Regions from separate parts of the Lysinibacillus sp. 54212 genome, predicted to be linked through region 2. Evidence: predicted binding sites of a transcription regulator. Region 2 holds the regulator's gene; the other holds the start of a gene.
What was found. Region 2 encodes LexA, which represses DNA repair genes until DNA is damaged. Its sites were predicted from a motif close to CGAACATATGTTCG; they were not measured.

Region 1: V4T18_RS06475 (DUF6434 domain-containing protein) is a predicted target of LexA. The motif match lies at 2,457-2,470, and genes of this name have one in related genera.

Annotation. Positions count from the first base shown of each region.
Region 1 is NZ_JBAFWZ010000007.1:13,939-18,158, reverse strand. Features, by position in the region: gene V4T18_RS06485 (aldehyde dehydrogenase family protein) at 1-429, shown strand, start outside; gene V4T18_RS06480 (methyl-accepting chemotaxis protein) at 614-2,293, opposite strand; gene V4T18_RS06475 (DUF6434 domain-containing protein) at 2,505-3,068, shown strand; gene V4T18_RS06470 (MBL fold metallo-hydrolase) at 3,191-4,015, opposite strand; gene V4T18_RS06465 (hypothetical protein) at 4,079-4,220, opposite strand, start outside.
Region 2 is NZ_JBAFWZ010000013.1:78,266-82,485, forward strand. Features, by position in the region: gene V4T18_RS11105 (hypothetical protein) at 79-270, shown strand; gene V4T18_RS11110 (YneB family resolvase-like protein) at 355-1,014, opposite strand; gene yneA (cell division suppressor protein YneA) at 1,011-1,346, opposite strand; gene lexA (transcriptional repressor LexA) at 1,518-2,138, shown strand; gene thiC (phosphomethylpyrimidine synthase ThiC) at 2,572-4,220, opposite strand, start outside.

The sequences.
Region 1 (4,220 bases), on a different contig from region 2:
CGTATCGAGCCTACCTTATTAAGCAATATTACGGAGGATATGGAAATTACGCATGAGGAGATTTTTGGTCCAATTCTATTAGTGTTGCCGTATCAGGATGTTGAGAATGCTCTTGCATACATTCGTTCAAAACCACAGCCGCTTGCCTTATATTTATTTAGTGAAAATGAGGGGCTTGTTCAGCATATATTGCAAACAACCTCTTCTGGCGGTGTAACAATTAATGATATTTATTCGCACAATACCCACCCGAACCTACCTTTTGGAGGTGTAGGTAACTCTGGTGTCGGAAGCTATCACGGGATCCATGGCTTTAAAGGCTTTTCTCACGCCCGCGCTGTGTTTACCGCTATACCTCAGGAATACGAGCCATTTGTTATGCCTCCTTATAAAGGAAAGCTCGAAATGCTACAGCAAAAATATAAATAAAGTAAGAAAAATGTAAGCGTCCCGTTTAGCCACGATAAGCGCCGGCAGCTAGAGCGAGAAAATGCTCAAACCCTAAAAAAATTATACTTTCTTATACAGTAATCAAGGGGCTACCTAGAAAGTTTTGACTTTCTGGGCAGCCCCCTTGTTAAATGATTCAAATGCTTATATTTATTCAGTTCTATCAGTATTTAAACGTCTGTATAGATTCCTGCAAATCAACGGCCATTTTTGCTAAATGGGTTGAGGCTGCTGCTACTTCTTCCATAGCAGCATTTTGCTCCTGCGATGAAGCTGCTACACTTTGTACATTTGTACTTGATTTGATCGATACTTCGCTAATGATATCAATTTCCTTCACGAGCTTTTCAACGTCTAGGTGAATCGCACGGATAGCCTCTGTAACTGACTCGGCCTGGCTTTGTACATCATGGATGGCATCGTTTATTGTTAAGAAATTATCGCGTGCCACAGATACTTTTTCACGACCAACCTCAACAGAATGATTACTATTTTGCATATCATCCTCAATGATACGCGTGCTTTCAGTAATCTGAGTAACAACCTTTTCAATATCTCCAGCAGCTAAACTAGATTCATCTGCTAGCTTACGAACTTCCTCTGCTACAACGGCAAAGCCTTTTCCATGCTCACCGCTTCTTGCTGCTTCTATAGAGGCATTAATAGCAAGAAGGTTCGTTTGAGTCGCAATATTTTTTATAACATTAACAGCTGATACAATTGCCGCTGTATTTTCATCTAAATCCTGTACACGTGTGCTTAGTTCTACAGTGTTATCTGATATTTCATCCATTTGCCTGGTTAAATCTCGGACAGATGAACGCCCTGTGCTCGCCATATTCTTCGTTTCAACAGCTGCTTCATTCACATGCTCTATACTTTGTGAAATTTCATCCATTTTCTTCAGTATATGCGAGGATAAGCCCTTTACATCCCCTGTTAGTGAGTCTTGGTTTTCAATACCAGAGGCTATTTCTTGAATGGACTCTGTAACAACCTCAGTTGCTTGTGTTACCTCCATACTACTAGCAGTCAATTGCTCGGAGGTTGCTGCTACCTGCTGTGAGGACTCCCCTACCTGCTTCATCGTAGAACGCAGCTTTTCTGCCATCGTATTAAACCCTGTCGCCAGCTGGGCAAATTCATCCTTTGTTTTAAAATGAAGGGCTGTTTGTAAATCACCGTCAGCAAATCGGTTCATTTCCGAAACCGTTTTTTGAATGTTTTTAGCAACACGACGACCAAATACAGTTGCTATCACGATACTAATAATTAATGACAAGATTGTAAGCACGAAAATTTCTTTAATATTGAAAGCGCCCTGTTTCTTCGTTTTTTCAATCTTCTTTATCATCTTCTCCTGCTGACTTGTTGCCATCGTTTTACCGAAAACAACAAGCTTTTGTGAGCCCTCTCCTAAAACCGGTAGCGCCACCTTTTGCGCCTGCTCCACATCACCGTTTTGAGAAAGCGGAACAATTTGCTCATCAATTGGTGTCTCCCACTCTTTTAGTTGAATTAAAAATTGATCAAAATCCTTGTCGTCATAGCCAAGAGCTGCCAGACGATCAACGGAGCTATGTAAAGTTTCTCGAATTTCATAATGATTGTTTAGCATTTCTTCCTTACCATATAGCATATATCCACGAATTGCTGCATTCGCTCGAACCGTTTGGAAAGAAATATCATTATACAAATGAATAATCTCTGTATCCTTTTCAATCCTATCAAGCGTACGATTGTTTTCATTTAAATAGTACATACCTATGCCCGCAATACTTAAAAGGAGTACTAAAACAATGCCAAATGCAAATTGTAGCTTCCGTTCTACTGTCAGTTTCATCTTACACCCTCTATTCCTTAATAATAAGTCGTACTGAGTATATCTCATGTACGAGCTTTCTCCTATAGTTGTTATTACTATTATAACAAATCCTATCTAATATTTGACAAAATTAAAAACTCCTTTCAGAGTGGAGTTTTTAATTCCTCTCTATTGTCAAAAGAGAACGTTTGTTCTAAAATAGAGGTAAAGGAAGTAGGGAGGTAATATTTTGAGACCTAATCTAACGAAGGATATTAGTGTAGAAAGCTTTAAAGATTTCTATTGGTTAAAGGAAGAATTGCAATCATTTTGTAGAGAACATGCAATAAGTGCTTCTGGTTCTAAAATGGAGATTGCTGATAGGATTGAAACTTTTCTTCTGACAGGGGCAATCACAAAACCTACGAGACGATCGAATAAGCAAACGGAGCCCGAAGTAGATTTAAGCCTGAATAAGGTCATTACGGAAAACCATCGTTGTAGTCAGCATGTACGAGCATTTTTTGAGAGTGTAATACCGAAATTTCATTTTTCTACTTCTATTCAAAAGTATTTTAAAAGCAATGTCGGAAAAACATATCAGGATGCTGTCAACGCTTGGTACCAGGAAGAAGAACGTAAAAATGACCCGATGTACAAGAAAAAGATCCCTCCCCAATTCGAATATAATCAATTTATTCGAGACTATTTTGCTGACCCGAAAAATCGAGGAAAAAGTCGTGAAGAAGCTATTGAAGCATGGAACGAGATCAAGAAACTTCCTGGTAGCAATAAATACACGCCTATTACATAGTGAAGCGTCTCCTGTGAGCTAACCATCTATCGGGTAGAAGCTAGCCCTTGTTTGACATCGTACAAATGCTAGTTTTACCCGTTCGAGCCTTGGGATTGCAAGGCCAACGATAATTAAATTATTTACTTTACCTCAAGAACTTCACCTGTTTCAAAAGTGTGCAATTTCTCGTTTAAAATCGTCTTAAGAATTTTAAACCCCTTTGGACCCGTACAATGACATGAGTACATATGATTAATTGGCATGTTATTTAGTGTCTGCCCAATTCGAATGACTTCTTCTTTCGATTTACCTAATGTATTGAGTATCGGTAAACCAATTAAATGAAACCCACCAATTATTTTATCGATTTTTTTATTCGGGAACTTTTGTAATACTGTTTCTATCATTGAAACAATTCCATGATGACTGCATCCGCTAAATACGACTAAACCATTTGGACGTTCAATGACCAGCATGATTTCATGATCAAAGTTATCCAATTCTTTATTGGTCCCTTTATAAAGATTATTCGTAAATTCCTTAGTCGGCTGTAGGTAAATAATATGTATGCCCTTCCCTATTTCAATATCCTTCTTTACCAATTTCAAACGACTACTATATTCCATTTCTATAGTAGTGTCCGCGCCTACAGAATGAAAATAAGGACCTATTTTTAACCAATGTGGTTCTAGGGCATTTTGTGATAAAAAGATAGTTGCATGGTTATTCACTCTATTCAAAAAACCTAAGCCGCCAATATGATCCGAATGCCCGTGAGAAATAATGACTGCATGTACAATATCTAAATCAATTCCTAAAGCTTGTGCATTCTTTATATAAGATTGATCTGGCCCCAAATCAAATAGTATTTTCATTTCTTCGGTTTCAATATATAATGACAGACCATGTTTAGCGGTCAAATTTTTATCGAACTTTGAGTTTTCTAGTAAAGCAGTAATTTTCATTGAGATTCCTACTTTCTGACACTTTTTTATTCAACAACTTTTCAAGCTAGGATTAACCCTCACCTACTCCATATCAACAATCTCTAATTCCATGTCTTGATTTAATTTTAGGTTAACCCATTTGCTAGCTCCTGAAATATCAATTTTTTCGGTTGTTTTCTCTTCTGTTCCATCTAGATTTAAGCTATAAGATATTGCAATTGTT
Region 2 (4,220 bases):
GCAAACACGCCTCTATACAAGAAATATTTTTTTTAATAAACACAGCCTAATCTATAATATAGGAAAAGGAGATTCGATATGATAGATACTACGATTACAGTATTAATGGTTGTGGAAGCTGTATTTTTGTTACTAACGTTATATTTTGTTTTAAGCTATATGAAGTATTTGAAAATTGAAGATGAGAGATTAGAAAAGCAGTCCAAATTTGCAGCAATTAGTTGTTTAGCGATTGCTTTTGCCATTCCAATACTCTCTACGATTTTTTAGTCTAGGAAACACTTAAGAAGTAAGTTGTAGTAGCCCACTAAATTTATGCGGGTCTATAATTTTATGAAGAGGCGGCTATACACATTATTTTACACTGCTTTCAGTATACTCTGTATATCTCCGGTGAACGGTTGCTTTACTTACTTGAAATCCTAAGCCTTGAAGCGTGCTTGCGATTTCGTTAAACGTAAGTCCCTTTTGACGAAGCTTAACAATTTCTTCTATAGGTACTTCTATTCGTTCACGCCCTTCTGCATTTCCTCGTTCTTTTAAATTCAACTCTGGTCTATAGCCATTTTCTACTGCCCTACGCATTCCTCTACGTATTTTTGCATTGTGTAACCTCCGCTGGTATTCCTCGACAATCGCCAATATTTCTAAAAGCATTGTATCCATTTCATTTAGTGAAAGTGGACCAGCATCATTTAATGAATACACGGTAGTTTCATTTTTTTGCAATAAATGCAGGACAGCCATTCGTGCATTGCCACGTCCTAATCGTGTTTCGTCTTGCACAAATAACGTCGTAATATTCTCAGCCTTCATAAAATCAAGCATTGCTAACAGACCATCACGATCCACATCATAGCCGCTTTGCTGATCCTCGAAAACTGCTGCAACTGAAAATTGTAGATTACTAGCATAACGAGTTAATTCCTCTCGTTGCCTAATTAATGATGTTTCTTGTGTAGATTTTTCAGTGCTTACTCGGCAATATAGTACTGCCTTGTTGTTGTTTGTCATTGTTGTTCACTCGCCACTTTTACAGAATAATGATCTTCTTTTATTAAATTTGCAATATAGATTGAATGTCTTTCAACTGGGATAAGGATTTCTTGTCCTTCTACAATCGCGCCAGTTTTCATCGCATTTTCTTTTTTTACAAACGTAATCCAATCATGCGTAGACATTTTACCACGATATTGATCGGCTAACGACCATAATGTATCGCCTTGCTCAATTGTAATATTTTTATAGTGCTCGATTTTTTCGTCTGTAATAAATAAGTATAGAATAAAGACAAGAGAAGCTGCGAAAAAAAGTGCTATATAGCTATTTTGTTTTAACCATTTCATTATAAAAAACCCCTTTACGAATGTTTGTTCGGTATGTATGTTTTCATATTAGAACAAACGTTTGTTTTTGTCAACTCTTTTTCGAACCTATGTTTGCATTGTTGTTCGCATAATGTTATACTGTTCGTAATTAGATAGAAGAAACTACATAAAAATAGAGAGGTGAGCACTATGACAAAGGTATCAAAACGACAAGAAGCAATACTAGCATTTATTAAAGATGAGGTGCGAGCAAAAGGTTATCCTCCATCAGTTCGAGAGATTGGAGAGGCTGTTGGTCTTGCTTCAAGTTCAACTGTACACGGTCATTTAGCGAGGCTTGAAAGTAAGGGCTTGATTCGTCGTGATCCTACAAAACCTCGTGCAATTGAAATTTTAGATCATGATGCTGATCCGGTTAATAAACAAGAAGTGATTCACGTTCCATTAATCGGGAAAGTAACGGCTGGATCTCCAATCACAGCAATTGAAAATATTGATGAATACTTCCCACTTCCTAATACATACGGTACGAGTGAGGATCAAATTTTCATGCTAGAGATTATGGGAGAATCGATGATTGAGGCAGGCATATTAGATGGTGACTTTGTCATTGTGAAGCAGCAATCAACAGCTCATAATGGCGATATCGTCGTTGCAATGACAGAAGATGATGAGGCAACGGTAAAACGATTCTTTAAAGAGAAAACTCACTTCCGTTTACAGCCTGAAAATTCTTCAATGGATCCTATTCTAGTGAATCAAGTATCGATTTTAGGTAAAGTTGTAGGCTTATATCGAACAGTACAATAAATATAAATGGAGAAGAATACGCAAGGTTTTCTTCTCCATTTTTCATTCCTGAATATTTAAGGGTATTGATTTCATAAATACGTGAGCATTACTGCAAATTCGTGCATACTTATGTTTTTCTGCATTTCATTCCCATTCAATAGATGGTTCTTGCTTATGTAGATCAACGGAAGAAAATAGTATATGAAGATGACAATTATAGTTATTTCAATTATGGAATTAAAATTAACGAATGAACAGCATCTCTTATATGAAGTCGCTTTAATTAATTGATGGACATACGGCTTCTCCAAAATCGAATCTGTAATCGATTTTTTTAGTTTGTAATTGTAGTAGCTTTATTTTACAAAAGAGATTTTATTGATCCCCATCATAAAAAGGCGGCCGAAAATCCAGATTTTCATCTAAATTTTCGGACAGCCCTTTTCGCTAACTATTGATATATTTTGCCGCCAGATTCTTTAAATTCTTTTGCCTTTTCCTTTAAACCTTCTTCAACCGCTTTCGTTTCTTTTTCTTTGACACTATTGCGAATATCATGTGAGATTCTCATGCTACAAAATTTCGGTCCGCACATCGAGCAAAAATGGGCTACCTTTGCTCCTTCTGCAGGCAATGTTTCATCATGATACTCTATTGCTCGTTCAGGATCTAATGATAAATTGAACTGATCTCGCCAACGGAATTCAAAACGCGCTTTCGATAAGGCATCATCTCGTTTTTGCGCTCCCGGATGCCCCTTCGCTAAATCGGCTGCATGTGCGGCAATTTTATACGTAATGACCCCTTCACGTACATCGTCTCTATTTGGTAAGCCTAAATGTTCCTTCGGTGTCACATAACAAAGCATGGCCGTGCCAAACCAACCAATCATCGCAGCACCAATCGCAGATGTAATATGATCATAGCCAGGGGCAATATCCGTTGTAAGCGGCCCTAATGTGTAAAACGGTGCCTCTTCGCAAATTTCTAATTGCTTATCCATATTTTCTTTAATAAGATGCATTGGTACATGGCCTGGTCCTTCCACCATCACTTGCACATCATGCTTCCAAGCAATTTTCGTTAATTCCCCAAGCGTTTCGAGCTCTGCAAATTGTGCTGCATCATTGGCATCATGAATAGAGCCTGGGCGTAAGCCATCGCCAAGCGAAAAGGCCACATCGTACGCTTTCATAATTTCACAAATTTCTTCAAAATACGTATACAGAAAGTTTTCTTGGTGGTGCGCTAAACACCACTGTGCCATAATCGATCCGCCACGCGATACGATGCCTGTTAAACGCTCCACTGTTAATGGAATGTAACGTAGCAGGACACCAGCATGAATCGTAAAATAATCTACTCCTTGTTCTGCTTGTTCAATTAATGTATCGCGGTAAATTTCCCATGTCAGATTTTCTACGATTCCATTTACTTTTTCAAGTGCTTGGTAAATTGGCACAGTCCCAACTGGCACAGCCGCATTACGGATAATCCATTCACGTGTTGTATGAATGTTTTTTCCTGTAGACAGATCCATAATCGTATCAGCGCCCCAACGTGTAGCCCAAATCATTTTTTCTACTTCTTCTTCAATCGAAGAGGAAACCGCAGAATTCCCAATATTGGCATTCACTTTCACGTGAAAATTGCGTCCAATAATCATCGGTTCTAGCTCTGGATGGTTAATATTGCATGGAATAATCGCACGACCTCTCGCTACCTCACTCCGCACAAATTCAGGCTCCATATTTTCTCTAATTGCAATAAACTCCATCTCCGGTGTAATCATGCCTTTTTTTGCATAATGAAGTTGAGTCACATTTTTTCCTTCTTTCGCACGCAATGGTTGGCGCTTTAAGTTCGGGAAAATGTTGTGTTGAGCACGAGGATCATCCTCATTACTATAGCCATTATCTTCCGCCTTCACTTGTCGCCCTTCATACTTTTCTACATCTGCTCGTTCCTCAATCCATTTACTGCGAAGAGCCTCTAGCCCTTTTGTTATATCGATGGAAGCGTTCGGGTCGGTATAAGGTCCACTTGTATCATAAACTTGCACTGGTAGGTTTTCCTCTTCCCCTACTGTACTCGTCGTTG